Cecembia calidifontis: one gene and its partner. The main gene of each other region encodes a partner of the protein of the gene in region 2 in a complex. Links are inferred from orthologs where the notes say so. Each region holds a gene or a part of one and is shown on either strand. Other genes may lie near its edges. The genes, in order: rny and pnp.

Region 1 (13,292 bases), 1.6 Mb from region 2 along the record:
AAAGGCATATCCTTCATATGATTGATGTAATTTTTATCTACACGGATCACCCATATGAACATCCCGATAAAAAAGATCACAAAGATCAAAAGGGAGATGATGGGATAAATCTCTACGTTTTCGATTGAACTCAATATCTCTTTTTTCATAGTGCAAAAGGATTAAGGGTTAGAAGCAGTTGTCTTTTTGATATCAGTTCCCAATCGCTGTAGATAAGCAATCAGCGCCACTATTTCAGATTCCGGCATGGCTTCTACACCTGAAGACTTCAGGTTGGCCACAATCTGCTCGGCCTGCACCATCAAATCAGCATGAGCCTGTTGCTCATACCCCTCAGGATAAGGGACACCCAATTTCTGCAAGGTCTTGATTTTGGCGGGTAGATTGCTGTGATCCATTATATTGGTGGCCATCCAAGGATAAGGAGGCATCAATGAACCTGGGGACATGGATTGTGGATCGACCATATGATGGTAATGCCAGGAGTCCGGATATTTACCTCCTACCCTGTGCAAATCCGGTCCAGTACGCTTAGAACCCCAGAGGAATGGCCTGTCATAAACATATTCCCCGGCTTTGGAATATTCTCCATAGCGTTCTGTCTCAGAGCGGAAAGGCCTGATCATTTGAGAGTGACAACCCACACAGCCATGGGAAATGTATAGGTCCCTGCCCTGAAGTTCTAATGGGGTATATGGCTGCACGCTGGAAATGGTAGGTACATTGGATTTCACCAAAATGGTGGGGATAATTTCAATGGCACCCCCAATCAAAATGGCTACAGTAGCCATGATGGTAAAGAAAACAGGTTTTCTCTCCCATGCCCTGTGCCAGAATTCACCTTTTTCTGCTTTATGTGGAGTCAAGGCTGCGGCTTCATCCGCTTCTTCAGCCTGGAAGCTTCCTTGCTTGGCTGTTTTTACCAGGTTATATACCATCAAGATGGCACCGGACAAATACAATAAGCCACCCAATGCCCTTAGCATATACATAGGCACAATCTGAATGACCGTCTCCAAGAAGTTTGGATATGCCAATCTACCTGCCTCACTGAATTCTTTCCACATCAAAGATTGAGTCAATGCGGCTACATACATAGGCAGTGCATAGAAAATAATTCCCAAAGTACCCATCCAGAAGTGAGTGGTAGCCAATTTGGTAGAATATAAATTGGTTTTCCACATTCTTGGCCACAACCAATACAGCATGGCAAAGGTGAAGAATCCGTTCCAGCCCAATCCTCCGATATGCACGTGTGCTACGATCCAATCCGTATAGTGCGCAATGGCATTGACATTTTTTAAGGAAAGCATGGGACCCTCAAATGTGGCCATACCATAAGCAGTGACAGCCACCACCATGAATTTCAACACAGGATCAACCCTAACCTTATCCCAAGCACCTCTCAAGGTCAACAAACCATTCACCATACCACCCCAAGAAGGAGCGATCAACATCACTGAAAACACAACCCCTAATACCTGTGCCCACTCTGGAAGGGCTGTGTACAGCAAGTGGTGAGGTCCTGCCCAGATATACAAGAAAATCAGGGACCAGAAGTGAATGATAGAAAGCTTGTAAGAATAAACCGGTCTATTGGCAGCCTTTGGCAAATAATAGTACATTAAACCCAAAAATGGAGTCGTTAGAAAGAAAGCCACCGCATTGTGACCATACCACCATTGAACCAATGCATCCTGTACGCCCGCGTAGGCAGAATAACTTTTTAGGAAAGAAACAGGCAGTGCCAGAGAATTGAAAATATGCAATACCGCCACAGTAACGAAGGATGCCAGGTAAAACCAAATGGCTACATACATGTGCTTCTCTCTTCTTTTGATCAATGTGCCGATCATATTGGCTCCAAAGGCTACCCAAACCAAAGCGATCAGGATATCAATTGGCCATTCCAATTCCGCATACTCTTTGGACGTAGTGATACCTAAAGGAAGCGTTATCGCTGCCAAAAGTATGATCAACTGCCAACCCCAGAAATTGATCCAGCTTAGGGCTTTGCTCCACATGGGAGCCTTCAATAGCCTCGGCATGGAATAATAAATCCCTGCAAAGATGGCATTACCTACAAAGGCAAAAATCACCGCATTGGTATGGAGCGGCCTGATTCTTCCGAATGTGGTGTAGGGATTTCCCAAGTTGGCTTCAGGCAGAAAGAGCTGTATGGCTGCTATCAGACCTACCAACATACCGACGAGGCCCCATGCTACGGTGGCGACCCCGAAGTACTTTACGATCTTGTTGTCGTAATTGAACTGTTCCAGTGTTGTTCCTGACATACTTACTTCGATTTAGTTGATGGTACTTTTTTTTCTTTTGTTTTTTGTTCGTTATCAAATAGGATCCTGATTGCAGGGGTATGGCTGTCCTCAAACTGTCCTCCTTTCATCGCCCGGAAAAAGAGAAAGAGAAAGCTCCCCGCGAGGATTAAACTGATTGCTATCAATATGAATATTACTTCCATGTTTACCAGATTTTTGATTTTAAGCCTCTTTTATAGGCCAGGTAATTTGTTGTCAAGGTGGTGAAAACCACCACAGAAATACTGCTGATTGGCATCAGAATGGCACAGAACACCGGGCTAACCAAGCCCTGAACCGCAAAATAGACGCCCACGATATTGTAGGAAAAGCTAAGCCCAAAGCTAGCCTTGATGATGTTTCTGCTTGTTTTAGTGAAATTCAGAAATTCAGGAAGCTTATTGATCATGCCCGCATCCATGATGGCATCCGAAGCAGGTGAAAAATTAGTCACCTTATCTGTGATCGCTATCCCTACTTTACTCTCTTTCAATGCCCCGGCGTCGTTGAGCCCATCACCCACCATAAGGGTAAGCTTTCCTTCATTATTTAACCTTTTGATATAGGTCAATTTATCTTTGGGCCCTTGATTGAAAGTCATCTTGATTTTTTCCCCAAAGACTTTGTGCAGGTTATGTCTTTCATGATCCTGATCCCCGGAAAGCAGATGGACTTCTTTCTCTTCCTCAATAGCTGAAATAACCCTATCTACCCCCTCACGCAGACCGCTCTTGATAAAGAAATACCCGAGGACGGTATCCTCCACTGCGAAAAAAACCAAATTGCCCCCATCGGGTAAGTTTTTCTTATCTGCCCCCACAAACTCCGCAGAACCCAATCTAATCTCTTGGGACTTGTATTTGGTCTTTAGACCCTTGCCGGTCACCTCTACTACATTATCCTGTAAGCTCACAGCCCTGATTCCGTCCAACCAGGCATTGATCCTGTTGCTCAGCGCATGGTTGGATTGGTTGACCATAGCTTTTACCAAAGACTTGGATTCATTGGAAAGCGGCTCTCCTTCATAGGTAACAGAGGCTTGTGATGGTGCCGTCAGGGTCCCCGTCTTGTCAAAAATCACCGTATCTATTTTGGCCAATTTTTCTATGACATGGGCATTTTTCAGGTAAAGTTTCCCCTGTCCAAAAACCCTCAGGGTATTGCCCAAAGTAAAGGGTGTGGACATTGCCAATGCACAGGGGCAGGTAATGATCAGTACCGAAGTAAATGCCAATACCCCCATAGATGCCTGACCGGACCAAACCCAGAAAACCAAAGCTGCCAATGCAAGGAATAAGACGATAAAAGTAAATTCCCCTGATATCCTGTTGGCCAGGGACTCAAGTCCATGAGCCTTTTCTTTGTCAAAAGATTCATTGTTCCAAAGGTCTGTCAAGTACCCCTGGGATGGGGATTTTTGGACAGCCAAAGTAATGGCCTTCCCTTTTTGCCGGCCTCCGGCATAGATGAGTTCTCCTTTTTTACGGGAAACAGGTACTTCTTCCCCTGTCACAAAGGAATAATCAATGTAGGCCTCACCTTCTAAAAGGATGCAATCCGCAGGGATGAGTTCGGAATCCCTGACCCTTATGATATCCCCCACATGCAATTTCATCAAGGGAATTACCTCTTCCTCTTCCCTGACTACACGGGTGACCGCAATCGGAAAATAGGATTTGTAGTCCCTATCAAAGGAAAGGGTATCATAAGTCTTTTGCTGATAGTATTTGCCAATCAGGAGGAAAAATAATAACCCCCCCAAAGTATCCATATAACCTTCATTGCCTAAAATAAAAATATCATAAAGGCTGTAACTGAAAAGGGTGACAATGCCTATAGCGATCGGCACATCCATATTCACCGCCTTATTTCGGATGGAAAGCCAAGCCGAACGGTAGTAATCGGTAGCGGAATAAAAAAACACCGGTAATGCCAGGAAAACATTGAGGTAGTTAAAGGTCTTTTTAAAACCTTCTCCCAATAATTCGGCCTCCGAGAAATACTCCGGCAGACTGAAGAGCATCATATTTCCAAAGCAAAACCCGGCTACCGCCAATTTCAGTATCAACTTTTTGTCGGTACTTTGGACTTGCTTCTTTTCGGTATCTGCCAAGTTGATCAATGGCTCATATCCGATTCTGGAAAGCAGTTTAACAAGTTCTTTCAGAGAAATTTTCTCTTGTAAGAATTTGACCTGCACCTTTTTCTTTATAAAATCAACCCTTCCGGATAATACTCCCTGATTAAGTTTGTGCAGGTTTTCAAGTAACCAGATGCAGGATGCACAATGAATCAGCGGAATGTTAAAAGTAATGTGGGTCTCGCCTCCATTTTGGAAGTCAACCAACTTCTTGATGACATCCACATCATCCAAGTAATCAAACTGGTTTTCTTTCGGCGACACCGCTTTCTGGCTGATTCCCGGATTATCCGCTATGTCATAATAATTGCAAAGGTTATTTTCACTTAATACCTCATAGACCAATTGACAGCCGGTACAGCAAAAATCCTTGTCATCGAAATGGAGGATTTCATCCTTACAATCCTCCCCACAATGGTAACAGGATGCAGTTTGCTTATTGGGCAATATATCAGAACGGTTTTGCATTTGACACAAGTTACTGAGCTTCAGAGGGAAAAAACATGACAGAAATCATATTTTAGAATGACTTAATACGACAGATAAAAGGACAGGCGGTCATACCACATCCCGCCACGGTAAAAGTGAAAAAGAACTTTTGCCAGATCTGCCTGGTAATATTTAGTTGTGACAAGGAGGGTACATTTATGCTTGACGGCATAAGACCAAAAATCCCCGATCCTGGTAAAATTGAATTTGATGAAAGAAGTCTCCGCAGTGGACTGGGCAAGCAACTGAACGATTTCCTGCTCTTCTCTTAACTTGGATTTGGGTATGAAGGAAGGAGAGATGATGGTGGCTTTGCAGTCTTTGATGTTGTTTTGAAACAACTCCACAAAATTCCTGATCAATCTGGCTGAGGGCGGTGTTCCGTCATAATGAAAAAGCAGACTTTCAGTTGACATTTCCTTGTCAAAAAGCAAAACCGGAATTTCACATGGCTCCTCTTCCAGTCCTGTTGGCTTTTCCAGTCCATGCAGCCATTCCAAAACCTCAGGAAGGTGGGCAGTGTACAAACTTGGTTCTTCCTGCGGATTGCACATGATTCCTTTTCCACCTTTGCTCAAATGAGCCGGAAATCCAGGAGGTAATTGCTTGCAATAATGCGGATGAATGATTTCTTCCGGCAATGCAAACTTGACCAAGTTTTCGACTTTTCCCTGCATAGCTTCAAATGTTTACTACAAAACTAATTCGGGGCTAATTTTTATGAGGTGACGTAGGGTGGGAGCAAACATGATATTTATCATGTTTTTTAAATATATTCGATAAAAAAAATTAATGGTTCATCTGTCTGAATTTCCCGGGTTTACAGTAAACCTCATTGATAATCATTGATTTTTCTGAATCCTTCACGCCCACAAGAAAATCAAAACTGAAAATTTATTTGGCCAACACCAAAGGATCCTGTTGCAAGAGGTAAACCAAACTTTTGTAGAGTTCCGGATGATACGCCTTGAATTGTTGCGGGATCTCAAAAAAAGACTCTAAGGAAACGGCAAAAAACTCATGGATGTTTTTTGAAGCTGATGGACGGAAAATTGAGTCCTCATTTCGCTTTATCTTAAGTATTTCATTTTTTGCCAACTTTTCATATTGCTGCCATGCACCTGAATTGAAAAAATTGCTTTCCTCGTTTTGGATCTGATTTTCCAATTTAAGGGCATGGGCCATCTCATGGATACCTAAATTAATCCCATTGTTGGGCACCAAAAACCCTTCCACAAAGCTTTTCCATGAAATCACAATAATGCCCAATCTGGGATTGACCTCCCCTTGATGATAGGTTTTGTTGATGGTAGAATAGTAATTGTCCGGATATAAAAGGATTTTTGAGAAGTTTTTTAGTTTGAGATTCCTGAATCCAAAAGTAACCATCACTGCAGTAGCCCCAACCAGCAGTTTCATTTCTCTGCTGATTTCCCTTAACTCACCTCTTGGGATAAATTTTTTAGAGGCTATAAAATAAGCCAGCCTGTCCTTAAATTCATCTTTATGCTTGGCATTCAGGTTTTGGAAATAAGGAAAAAAACGTTCCAACACCGCAACATCTTCTTTTTCAAGAGGCCTTATGCCAAAGAGTAGCCTGATCTCTTGAATAAGTCCTGGAAAGGATTTAAAAAGCTTAAACATTAAAAACATAGCAAGACAAGAAAAAAGGTGCCGCACGGTTGCGGCACCTTAAGGTTAATCGATGAATGAAAATTACTTGGCGTAATTCACCGCCCTCATTTCCCTGATCACGGTGATTTTGATCTGTCCAGGGTATTGCATTTCTTTCTCTATTTTTTGTGAAATATCAAAAGACAATTTGCTGGCAGTCTGATCATCTACATTGTCTGCATCTACCAGCACCCTCAACTCTCTACCGGCCTGCATGGCAAAGCATTTATTTACTCCATCAAAACTCAGGGCAAGGTCTTCCAGCTCTTTAAGACGCTTGATATAGCTGTCCATAATCTCCCTTCTGGCACCAGGTCTGGAGCCTGAAATGGCATCACAGGCCTGTATGATGGGCGAAATCATGGAAGTCATTTCAATTTCATCATGGTGGGCGCCAATAGCATTTACCACTTCAGGATGCTCTTTGTACTTTTTGGCAAGCTCCATACCCAAAATCGCATGCGGTAATTCCGCCTCTTCAGGCCATACCTTACCGATGTCATGAAGCAATCCCGCCCTTTTGGCCAATTTTGCATTCAGCCCTAACTCTGCCGCCATAGTAGCACAAAGTTTTGCAACTTCCCGGGAGTGCTGCAACAAATTCTGACCATAAGAAGACCTGAACCTCATCCTTCCTACCATTTTTATCAGTTCAGGATGAAGGCCGTGAATACCAAGATCAATACAGGTCCTCTCTCCGATTTCCACGATTTCCTCTTCAATATTCTTCTCGGTCTTTGCTACTACCTCTTCAATCCTGGCCGGGTGAATCCTTCCATCCTGCACCAGCCTATGAAGAGACAATCTAGCGATTTCCCTCCTCACCGGGTCAAAACCGGAAATGATAATCGCCTCGGGTGTATCGTCCACAATGATTTCCACTCCGGTAGCCGCCTCTAAAGCACGGATATTCCTTCCTTCCCTACCGATAATTTTCCCTTTGATATCATCCGACTCGATGTTGAAGACCGACACACAGTTCTCTATGGCATGCTCAGTAGCTGTCCTCTGTATGGTGTCCAATACGATCTTTTTTGCCTGCTTGGTGGCAGTAAGCTTGGCTTGGTCCAATATGTCTTTGATCTGCGAAGAAGCCTTGGTCGTAGCTTCATCTTTCAGCATTTCCACCAATTGTTCCTTGGCTTCTTCCTTGGTTAGACCGGCAATCTTTTCAAGATCTGATATACGCTGATTGGTTATTTTATCCAGTTCTTCTTTTTTCACCTGTACGGCATGAAGCTGGGCATTGAGGTTTTCTTTTTTACTGTCCAGCTCAGCCTCTTTTCTTTTGATAATTTCGATTTCCTTGGAAAGTGCCTGTTCCCTTTGTTTGATTTTGTTTTCGTTGGTAATGATGATGTTCTTCTTCTTGTTTACCTCCTCCTCAAACTCGGATTTCAATCTCAGGTACTTTTCCCTGGCTTCCAGTATCCTGTCTTTCTTCAATGCCTCAGCATTGATCTCTGCTTCACGGATGATGCTTTTGGCTTTCTCTTTGGCATCAGCCTCAATTTTTTTACTGTTATTTTTGATAAACAGGCTGGCTAAAAAGGCCCCTATTCCTAGGCCTATTACACCTGAAATAATAATGTACAATGAATCTCCCATAGGTATATGATATATATTTTACCTACCGGAAAAGAAAAACGCCCTGGAAATGAGTGATGGATTAATTATAAAAGTGAAATGAGCTGTTCATTGATCTGCATGACCTTAGAACGGACCAATTCGCTGTCTTCTGCGTTGATTTTATCCTGTTCCATGGACTCGATCATACAATCGAAGGCTACCATAGCCAATAAGTCCTGCTTGTCATCCAAACCAAACTCCTCTTTATATCTTTTGATTTTTTCATTAATCAATTTGCCTGCATGTCTGATTTTGGCTTCATCCTCAGTCTTCACCTTCATGGGATATTCCCTGTCGCCGATTTTTAACCTTATAGAAAGTGTTTCCATTTTATTCAGACAAGTAGGCGATGATATTATCGATTTCCTTTATATAATTATTGATCTTTTCCCTCAATTCGGCAGATTCTGCATCTTCCACCGGTAAGCTATCTACAAGTTTAGCTATTTTAATTTGATTTTTAAAATCCTCCAACATTCTCTCTTTTTCTTCCAGCTTGTTACGAAGCACAAATACTTCCTCTTTCAGGGCGTGATTGTCCTGTTCAAGTTGATTTAATTTTTTCTCCACTTGGGAGACAAGCTTTTCCAAATGTTGGAGTTCTTCGTGAATCATGGTTATTTTCTGATAAATGCCCCTACTTCGTTTTCAAAGCTTTGGATTAATCTGCCCATGGTCTTATCGATCACTTTGTCTGTCAAGGTCTGCTCAGTATCCTGCAGGTAAAAACTCAAAGCATAGGCCTTTTTCCCTGCTTCGATTTTGTCCCCCTGATACACATCAAATACCCCGATACGCTGCAATAGCTTTCCTCCAGCTTTGATGGCTACTTTTTTGATCTGATCAAATGATACCGACTTGTCAATTACCAATGACAGATCTCTTCTTACTTCCGGGAATTTGGAAATTTCCACGTACTTTTTCAAGCCTTTTGCCTTTTTCATCAGCAAATCCCAATCCAACTCAGCATAAAGCACTTCTTGCCTTACCTCTGCCAACTTGGTAATTTCTTCTTGAAGCAAACCAATTTGACCAAGTTCTTTGGTGCCCATGCTTAACTTCAAGGCATAATCAAATGGGGCTGAATGTACAATTTCCACATCTGGATTGTCGATCCCCAATTTTTCCAAAATCAGTTCGACCACGGCAAACAGATCCGGGAAGGACACCGCCTTGGAAACTTGCCTCCAGCTTTCTGCCCCGGTATCACCCGTCAAAAACAAAGCCAATCGTTTTCCTTCCTGATATCCTTCCTGAGTTTTGGAATAAACAGTCCCGAACTCGAACAATTTAAGGTCTTTTTGTCTTCGGTTGATATTGTAGGCCAAAACCTCCAATCCGGAAAACAAGAGGGTCTGGCGCATCACACCAAGATCTTCAGAAAGTTTATTGTAAATCTCCACGTTTTGCCCCGGATCCAAGTATCCGGATTTTTCGGTATAAACCGGCTTGGTCAGGGAATTGGTGATGATTTCATAGTAACCCAAAGAGGACAGCAATTCGCTCAACCTGTATTGGATTTTGTTGAAGTCCTTAATAGGATGCTCGGCCAGATAATCGGCCTTTAGATTTTCGGAAAGTTCCACATTGTCAAATCCGTAGATCCTCAAAATCTCCTCAATCACATCCGCCTCTCTCTCCACATCCACCCGGTAAGGCTTCACGGATACTTTCAGATGTGTTGCTGTTTCCTCCAAACATTGGATCTCAAGGTTTTCCAGTATTTCCTTGATCAGTTCTTTGGGCAGTTCTTTACCGATCAATCTCTTGATATTGGCAAAACTCACTTCAATCTCGCGATCCTTAACAGGATGGGGATAAACATCAATGATATCGGAAGAAATCTCCCCTCCTGCAATTTCCTGGATCAACATCGCCGCTCTTTTCAGAGCATATACCGGCATATTGGGATCTGTTCCCCTTTCAAAACGGAAAGAAGCATCGGTTTTAAGCCCATGAAACTGCGAACCCTTTCGGATTACATCGGGAGAGAAATAAGCTGATTCGAGGAAAATAGAAGTGGTTTCATCAGATACACCGGAGTCTTTTCCCCCGAAAATACCTGCTATACAAAGCCCGCCTTTTTCATCACAGATCATCAGTTCTTCCCCCGAAAGCTTTCGCTCTTTTTCATCCAAAGTGACAAAGGTTGTGTCTTTGGGAAGTTTTTTTACAAAGATTTTCCCTCCACTGATCTTGTCAGCATCAAAAGCATGTAAGGGCTGTCCCAAATCATGGAGAATAAAATTGGTAATATCGACGATATTGTTGATCGGCTCCAGATCCAAAGCCTTAAGGTAGTTTTGCAACCATTCCGGAGAAGGGCCGACTTTCACATTGGAAATGGTCAACCCCGCATATCTTGGGCAATCTGCGGCATCCTCCACAGTCACAGGAATTACCCTTGAATTATTGTCCGATTTGAACCCTTCCACAGATGGGATACAGATTTCCCTTTTTAAAAGTGCTTTCAGATCACGGGCCACACCCAAATGGGAAGCTGCATCGGCCCTGTTGGGCGTCAGACCGATTTCCAGTACATGATCTCGGACTACCTCAAAATATTCAGACGCCGGCGTACCATTAGGAAGATCCGTATCCAAAACCATGATACCGGCATGGCTTTCACCTATACCGATTTCATCCTCTGCACAGATCATTCCCTGGGACATTTCTCCACGGATTTTTGCTTTCTTGATTTCGAAAGGTTCACCTGAAATGGGATATAAGGTACAGCCTTCTTTGGCCACCACCACTTTCTGGCCTTTGGCTACATTGGGAGCTCCACATACGATCGGAACTACCTGGTCTCCAATATCCACTGTAGTGACGCTGAGTTTATCCGCATTGGGATGCCTTTCACAGGTCAGCACCTCTCCTATCACTACCCCATCCAAACCGCCTTGGATGGATTCAAAAATTTCGATGCCTTCGACCTCCAATCCACTCCCTGTCAAAAGGGCTGCTATCTCTTTGGGTGATTCTTCAAAATGGATAAAATCCTTTAATCTATTGACGGATATCTTCATGTATACTCTTCAGTTCAGAACAAGGCACAAATTTAAGAGAATTGCCTTAGCTAAGAAGTGGATGCCTGAAAAATGTAAAAAGCAAGAATTAAAATAAAAAATATCTAAAAAGTAGAAAGGTAAATAGATGAAATATAATTGAACCAGAAAAACAACTGCACTTAACTTTTAGTGATTCTTTATCACTAAAATAAAAGTAAAAACAAACAAGATATCCTAATGTTTTAAACTATAAATTAAATGTACCATTCTTAATATCTGAAAATCTTTTATCTCGATAAAATTCCAAACGGTAATTCATTTTTTAAAATGTATTCTCCACTAAATATTAACCCATTGTTCTAGTTGAAACTATGTATAAATAATATGTGCATCAGCTTGATTTTTAATAAATTAAGGTTGCTTACAAGAACCTACTAAAACAAGCCCATGCACGATATTAAGTCTAATTCCGACAAAGTTTTCTAAACTATCAAATCTCTCAATTTATCTGTTTTTGACATTTCCGGCAATCTTTCCAGACCAGGACCAATGCCTGAATTCTCTGATTTAGAAGTAATTGCGTTAAGCCTGACTGCTGAATACATGTCTTGTGACAGTGAAAACTGGCTTTTCAATAAGATCAGGTCTGATTATTCAACTTCTTTTCCAAACATCATTGACAGATCAAGGTACAACAGAAGGAAAAAGGCCCTTTTCGGAGTTATTGATCTTGTCAGGAGAAGGCTTTCAGAACGGTTTCTGGAATTCGAGGATTACTTTATCATTGACTCAATGCCCTTGGAAGTATGTAAACTCTCGAGAGAAAAACGTTCCAAAATCTGTTCAGAAGCCTATGAGACATCTCCTGAAAAAGGTTACTGTGCCTCCCAGAAAATGTACTTTTTTGGCTATAAGATACAGGGAGTATGCTCAGTGAACGGTGTTTTCCAGTCTATCGAGCTCACCAAAGCCAATGTCTATGATCCGACATTCCTTCAGGAAATTAACTCCCAACTATCTGATTGTGTGCTCATTGGTAACAAAGGCTATTTGTCTTCATCTATTCAGCTTGAACTTTTCCATACAGCAGATATTAGGCTTGAGACTCCCATTAGGTCAAACCAAAAGAACCATTTCAAACAGCCTTGGATATTCAGGAAGGCAAGGAAAAGATTGGAAACTCTTTATTCACAGCTATGTGACCAGTTCTTGATCAGAAGGAATTATGCCAAAACATTCAATGGATTCAGAAAAAGAATTCTTGTCAAAATAACAGCACTTACCCTCATACAGTTTATCGATAAATTTGAATTCAACCGACCAATAAATAACTTAAAGGTTGCAATTATTTAATTAGCACAACGGATAAATATTATTTATTTTTTCTTTAAGAAAAGCTCAAGGAAGAAAATTAATTACAAAATCAACTAAAACTGCTTGCATTTTAAATTTTATTCTGTAAATTTATTTCATAATTTAAATATTCATATTATGAAAGGCTTTTACCTTATAAAGTTACAACTTAACCTTTTAAAGGTATTTTTTATGATTAACTTTTGTATGGTTTTTATTTTTACTTCATTTGCTCAAAACGGTGTTATTATTAGTGGCCCGACTGAAGTTTGCCCCAACAATACCTCACCTATTCCCGGTGGTCCAAGTGGACACCATTACAGTGCTGAATTTCGACAGTTTGGGTCTGTGGTTAATTGTAGTTGGTGGCAATGGTGGGTTATTGATGATGGATTTGTTATAGCGGGAGGCCAAGGAAATAATTTTAATTATAATTTCTTAGATGTTGGTCAATACACAGTCCAATTTACCGCAAGTGGTTGTGGCCTAAATGGTCCAACTAATTTTACAAAAACTATTAACATCAACGTTTCAGTTAAAATGCCAAATCCAATAACAGGCCCAAATTTAATTTGCAGCCCTGGCCAAACTTTGTCATTTGAAAGCTATCCTGGACTTGACATGAGTGACCCAGCTTGTGTTTACCATTATGAGTACTATTGGACTGCGCCAGCCGGTTGG
Region 2 (5,778 bases):
ATAGACTGTCTGATCCACCAAACAGCATAAGAAATGAACTTGAAACCTCTGGTCTCATCAAATCTTTGAGCTGCTTTAATCAGACCCAAGTTCCCTTCATTGATCAAATCACCTAGGGAAAGACCTTGATTTTGGTACTGCTTGGCAACAGAAACCACGAATCTAAGATTGGCCTTTGTCAGCTTTTCCAGCGCCAACTGATCCCCTTCACGGATTCTTTTGGCTAAAATAACTTCCTCATCAGCGGTAAGGAGATCCACCTTACCGATTTCCTGAAGATATTTATCAAGGGACTGACTCTCCCTATTGGTAATCTGTTTGCTAATTTTTAGCTGCCTCATTCGAGAATATAATTTTTATCAGTTAAGACACAATTTATAACAGAAATTCAATCAATTAAAGTTCAAAGTAATCAAATACTTACAAAACTTAATCTTTTTTATCTGATTTTTCTGGTTTAGGCAACAAAACCTTTCTTGAAAGTTTGAATTTACCCGTCTTTTTATCGACATCTATCAATTTAACCATGATTTCTTCTCCTGGCTCCAAAACCCCTTCCATATTTTCAAGTCTTTCCCACTTGATTTCTGAAATGTGAAGCAATCCATCCTTACCCGGCATAAATTCTACAAACGCACCAAAAGGCATAATGTTTTTCACTTTTCCGGTATACACCTCGCCTATTTCTGGTTGCGCTACAATAGCTTTGATCCTGGAGATGGCACCGTTCATAGAATCCTGGTTATTGGCGAATATATTGATCTTGCCCATGTTATCTTTTTCTTCAATAACAATGGTAGCACCGGTATCTTTCTGAATTTCCTGAATCACTTTACCACCTGGACCAATTACCGCACCGATCAATTCTTTTGGAATTGTCATGTTAAAGGATCTTGGTGCATGAGGTTTAAGGTCTGGTCTTGGTGCAGCAAGCGTCTTGGTGATTTCATTCAAGATATGTAACCTGCCTTCTTTGGCCTGGTACAGGGCTTCTTTCAACACACTATAATCCAAACCTTCCACTTTCAGGTCCATTTGGCAGGCAGTAATTCCTTTGGATGTGCCGGTTACCTTGAAATCCATATCGCCAAGATGGTCTTCGTCACCCAATATATCAGAAAGGATGGCGTACTTACCTGTTTTGGCATCGGAGATCATCCCCATAGCAATACCGGTTACAGGTGCTTTGATGGGGACCCCTGCGTCCATAAGGGCGAGAGAACCCGCACAAACGGTAGCCATGGAAGAAGATCCATTAGATTCCAGTATATCAGAAACTACCCTAATGGTATAAGGGTTTTCATCATCATGGGGCATTACTTTTTTTAGAGCCCTCATGGCGAGGTTTCCGTGACCTACTTCTCTACGTCCAGGACCTCTGTTGGGTTTTACCTCCCCTGTAGAAAATCCTGGGAAATTATAATGAAGAAAAAATTTGCTGAACCCAGAAATTACCGCACCGTCTATTAATTGCTCATCCAACTTGGTCCCTAGGGTACAAGTTGTTATAGATTGCGTTTCTCCCCTGGTAAAAATAGCAGAACCATGGGCTGAAGGAAGATAATCTACCACAGACCAAATAGGTCTGATTTCATCCAGATTTCTGCCATCCAGTCTTTTCTTTAAGTTTAATGTAAGATTTCTTGCTGCTTCCTTGTGGATCTTGGCAAAATAAGGACCTATCAACGATGCTTCAAATCCGTGCTCTTCGCCAAGGCTTTCGACAAATGCATCTTTTATGGCTTTGATGCGTTCCGATCTTTCAGCTTTGTTTGCAATTTGAAGGCTAACAGTTTCATAACATTTTTGATACAGCTCAGCATGCATTTTTTCGAAAAGTGCCGGGTCCGATTTTTCATGTACATACTCCCTCTTCTTCTCTTTTCCCACCGCAATGGTAAGCTCTTTTTGTACCAAGCAATGTTTTTTGATTTCCTCATGGGCGAACTGAAGCGCTTCAACCATCTCATCTTCAGATATTTCGCTGGCCTCACCTTCTACCATAAGGATATATTCCAAAGAACCTGCAACAATAAATTCGAGTGTTGCGTGCTCCAATTCTGCCGGTGTTGGGTTGATTTTAAGTTCACCATTGATTTTTGCTACCCTCACTTCGGAAATAGGTCCATTGAAAGGGATATCAGAAACCGCCAACGCTGCGGATGCAGCCAAACCAGCCAAACAATCAGGTAAAACTTCTGAATCTGCAGACATCAAAGTAATATTTACTTGCGTATCTGCATGGTAATCATCCGGGAAGATGGGCCTGATGGCTCTATCCACCAAACGGCTGATCAAAATTTCATAATCAGAAAGTCTGCCTTCTCTTTTCAAAAATCCACCTGGGATTTTTCCCGATGCAGCAAACTTTTCTTGGTAATCTACTGAAAGAGGCAGAAAATCTACGCCTTCCAATACTTCCTTTTTTGCAACTACAGTTGCCAAAAGCATAGCTTTCCCCATTCTTACTACAACTGAACCGTCAGCTTGTTTGGCTAAGGCACCAGTCTCAATTGTAATTTCTCTTCCATCCGCTAAGTGAATGGACTTGGTAATCAAATTAGGTAACATAGAATTTTGTTAAGAATAATGTAGTAAAGATTTAAAAGTAAGGCTTAATATCAGGGGGAAATAAAAAAGTAAGGTTCTCTCCATGAGAACCTTACATTGAGTTGTAATTATTTACGTATTCCGAGTTCTGCAATCACAGCTCTGTATCTTTCAATATCATTTTTAACAAGATAGTTGAGCAATCTTCTTCTTTTTCCGACAAGTTTCATCAAACTTAGTCTGGATCTGTGATCTTTTTTGTTGGACTTCAAGTGCTCAGTCAAATGCTGAATCCTGAAAGTGAACAACGCAATCTGAGATTCCGGTGAACCTGTATCAGTTTCAGATTTTAACCTGCCATGATTTTTGAACAACTCTGCTTTTTTCTCTGAGGTTAAATACATGTCTAGTTAAATTTATTATGTTTTAAAACAGCCACAAAGATAATAACTTTGATTTGATTAAAAAAACACCCGTCAAGTTTTAGAAAATTTTGTTTGGAAACGCTTTCGGAGTTTTTTGAAAAATTCCAAGTACATATCCGCTTCAAACAACCTAGCATCCCTTCTTGCCTGCTTCAAAAAGAAAAAGCCTATAGGCAAAAGGACAATATTTGAAAACCATGTGCCAAATAAAGGATCCGTTATCCCTTCCTTTGCCCATTTTTCGCCTGTGATGGTCAACATATAGTAAATAATGAAAAATATAATGGATACCAAAACGGGCATACCTAAGCCTCCTTTTTTGATAATTGCTCCTAAGGGTGCTCCGATCAAAAACATAACAATACATGCAAAAGCTGTAGTATATTTTTGGTACCAGGCTATCTGAAATCTTCTGTATTCCCTTTCCAAATTATCAATTTGGGCCAATTTGCTGCTAAAGTTATTCTTAATAGACCTGGCATTGTTCATTGCCACAGTGGCACCCCTTGACTTGTAATTAAACTGATCAATAATGGAATCCAATTTTGCCCTCATCTCTGGGGTAAATTCAGTTAGTGTGGCCTGTGCTTTTGGGGCTTGTTTGACGGTGTCAACAGAAATCACCTGTTGACCATTCTCTTGCTGTCTTGGTTGTTGGGCCGACTTTACCCTGCTTATTTTTGCCTCTAACAATTTTTCTGACCCACTGACTTTTTGATCAATTTGAACAGCAACACCCTTGTTTGAAGTCTCATCAACAGCAGCATCCACAATGTCCGTCACAACAGAGTCAGTTCCTGAGCCTGGTATTTCTATCAATTGAACAGAGTCTATTGCGGAAGTTGTTGCGGTAATTTTAGGACTTACAAGCTTATTGGCCTCTCTTTCCCGAATCCTGACTGATCTGAGGGAATCATAGCGGGCTTTTTTCTCTGAAATATCCCTTGGTGGCTTAATTTTTTGATTTCTCCCAAAAAAAGAGTAGGAAGATTCTATTGTGGCGTAATTATAATAAATGATACTGTTCACTTCCCCAGCGATAGAATCAAGTCCCTGTCTGAGTTGCGCAATATTCATGATGGACCTGTTTGTTGACCATAAATCTTCCGGCGTCCTGTTGAGCTGAAATGACTCTAAGTTGAATATCATTTCATTTTGGGAAAAATTAGTCCTGCTAAAATCCACGGGCTTTTCATTTATCCCCCTAGAACTTCTTGATTCTTTGTAAGATACACCATTAAAAAGCACAAGCCTCATATACCTGTCATTCATAAATGACTCCATTCTTCCTGAGTCAGCTAGGATAACATTTGTATTTCCCTGCCCTTCTGAATGATCGTAAATGATAATGTCTTTAAGCCTTACATCATCCAATTTTTGATTAACCTTAATACTATAATTAGGAATCCCAGCATAAAAAACACCTTCTTTGATATCCAAAGCTGGTGATTTCATCCGGATATCATAGAGAAGGCTAAAAGTTTTAAGGTTTACCTTTGGAACCAGATAATTATTGGACAAATAGGCCAAAATGGTTAAAACAACCACAAAAATCCCGATTGGACGAAGGGCCCGAAGAAGGGAAATGCCACTTGCTTTTATGGCTGTAAGCTCAAAATGCTCTCCCAAATTCCCAAAAGTCATCAACGAAGAAAGAAGGACAGCAAGTGGCAAAGCCATGGGGGAAATACTGATCACAAAATAGGAAATCAGTTCCATATAGATCATAAAGCCCAAACCCTTCCCAAATATTTCATCGAAATATTTGAGCATATTGACGGTAAGTAAGATAAAATCTACTACCACAAAGGTCAAAAAGAAGGGCCCTATAAAAGACCCTAATATAAGCTTATCAAGTTTTTTCATTCACTAATGGACCCATCCAATCTTTGTAACGGCAAAATTGAAAATATTATTCAATTTTCCTTCAATAAAAAAAGATTAACCTCCTATGATTTCTTTCAGATGAGTAACCAAGTTTTCCCAAATTGATTCCAATTCCCCATCATCATAAGAGTCACTGTAATCAATTACTTTTAGAAAAAGTGTCTGAGTGAGCTCATTCTCTTCGATTTTGAATTCAATGTAAGAATGATCTGTCTCTTCCGAATTATTGGGATCAAAAAAATCAAATTTTACATGGTAATTGGTCCTCATGGCCACAATCCTGGCATAGTGTTCTTCCCCATCATAATGAAAGATATAATCCTTATCCTCATTGATGGTTACGTTATCAGCAAACCATTCGGATAGTCCGCTTGCTGTGCTTAAATAAGGGAATAAAATCTTCCTTGAAGTATTGATTTGATAATCAGCGACAAACTTATTCTTTACCATAACCATTCAAATTTTGTTCATAAAAAATAACTTTTTTAGACATTTTTGCTTGCAATTATTCGCATAAGCCCTCATATTTGCATTCCCATTTGGCGAGGCAGCTCTGCCAATCGTAATCGGTAGGTTAGAGCGTAGGATCCATATCCGCCGCGGCGGACAGGGGTTCAGCACTCCGTTAAATTTGACAAATTAACATAAACCTGGCGAGGTAGCTCAGTTGGTTAGAGCGCAGGATTCATAACCCTGAGGTCAGGGGTTCAACTCCCCTCCTCGCTACAAGCCCCACTTTTGGGGCTTTTTTATTTTACTCTTTAAGCTATGTTCTGTGTTTACGTACTCTATTCTTTTTCCGCAAACAAACTCTACACCGGCATGACAACCGACCTTATTACCAGATTCAGGTTCCACAATTCAAAATCCACCAAGGGATTTTTCACCACATTTGTAATATAACAAAAAATTCCAT

Evidence for each region.
Region 1: pnp (region 2) and rny share a complex: the UniProt entries of both Bacillus subtilis proteins name them as parts of the possible RNA degradosome complex. The link is inferred for Cecembia calidifontis from one-to-one orthologs.

Annotation. Positions count from the first base shown.
Region 1 is NZ_SGXG01000001.1:2,188,447-2,201,738, reverse strand. The notes cover bases 5,944-8,826. They hold rny (ribonuclease Y), read right to left. Parts: upstream 8,227-8,826; coding sequence 6,661-8,226; downstream 5,944-6,660. Other genes in these bases: BC751_RS09640 (hypothetical protein), read right to left, coding at 8,578-8,826; BC751_RS09645 (cell division protein ZapA), read right to left, coding at 8,292-8,576; BC751_RS09655 (zinc-dependent peptidase), read right to left, coding at 5,944-6,588. In the rest of the region: BC751_RS09680 (cbb3-type cytochrome c oxidase subunit 3), read right to left, coding at 1-149; ccoN (cytochrome-c oxidase, cbb3-type subunit I), read right to left, coding at 162-2,294; cbb3-type cytochrome oxidase assembly protein CcoS, read right to left, coding at 2,297-2,479; BC751_RS09665 (heavy metal translocating P-type ATPase), read right to left, coding at 2,482-4,923; BC751_RS09660 (hypothetical protein), read right to left, coding at 4,986-5,621; more of BC751_RS09655, read right to left, coding at 5,839-5,943; more of BC751_RS09640, read right to left, coding at 8,827-8,862; pheT (phenylalanine--tRNA ligase subunit beta), read right to left, coding at 8,865-11,276; BC751_RS09630 (IS982 family transposase), read left to right, coding at 11,748-12,611; BC751_RS09625 (T9SS type A sorting domain-containing protein), read left to right, coding at 12,750-13,292. UniProt on the Bacillus subtilis protein: Endoribonuclease that initiates mRNA decay. Initiates the decay of all SAM-dependent riboswitches, such as yitJ riboswitch. Involved in processing of the gapA operon mRNA, it cleaves between cggR and gapA.
Region 2 is NZ_SGXG01000001.1:3,807,765-3,813,542, forward strand. What follows is about bases 1-2,987. They hold pnp (polyribonucleotide nucleotidyltransferase), read right to left. Parts: upstream 2,572-2,987; coding sequence 430-2,571; downstream 1-429. Other genes in these bases: BC751_RS16350 (sigma-70 family RNA polymerase sigma factor), read right to left, coding at 1-341; rpsO (30S ribosomal protein S15), read right to left, coding at 2,679-2,954. In the rest of the region: BC751_RS16365 (LptF/LptG family permease), read right to left, coding at 3,027-4,841; BC751_RS16370 (START-like domain-containing protein), read right to left, coding at 4,917-5,312; BC751_RS22590 (GIY-YIG nuclease family protein), read left to right, coding at 5,631-5,765. UniProt on the Bacillus subtilis protein: Involved in mRNA degradation. Catalyzes the phosphorolysis of single-stranded polyribonucleotides processively in the 3'- to 5'-direction. Necessary for competence development in Bacillus subtilis.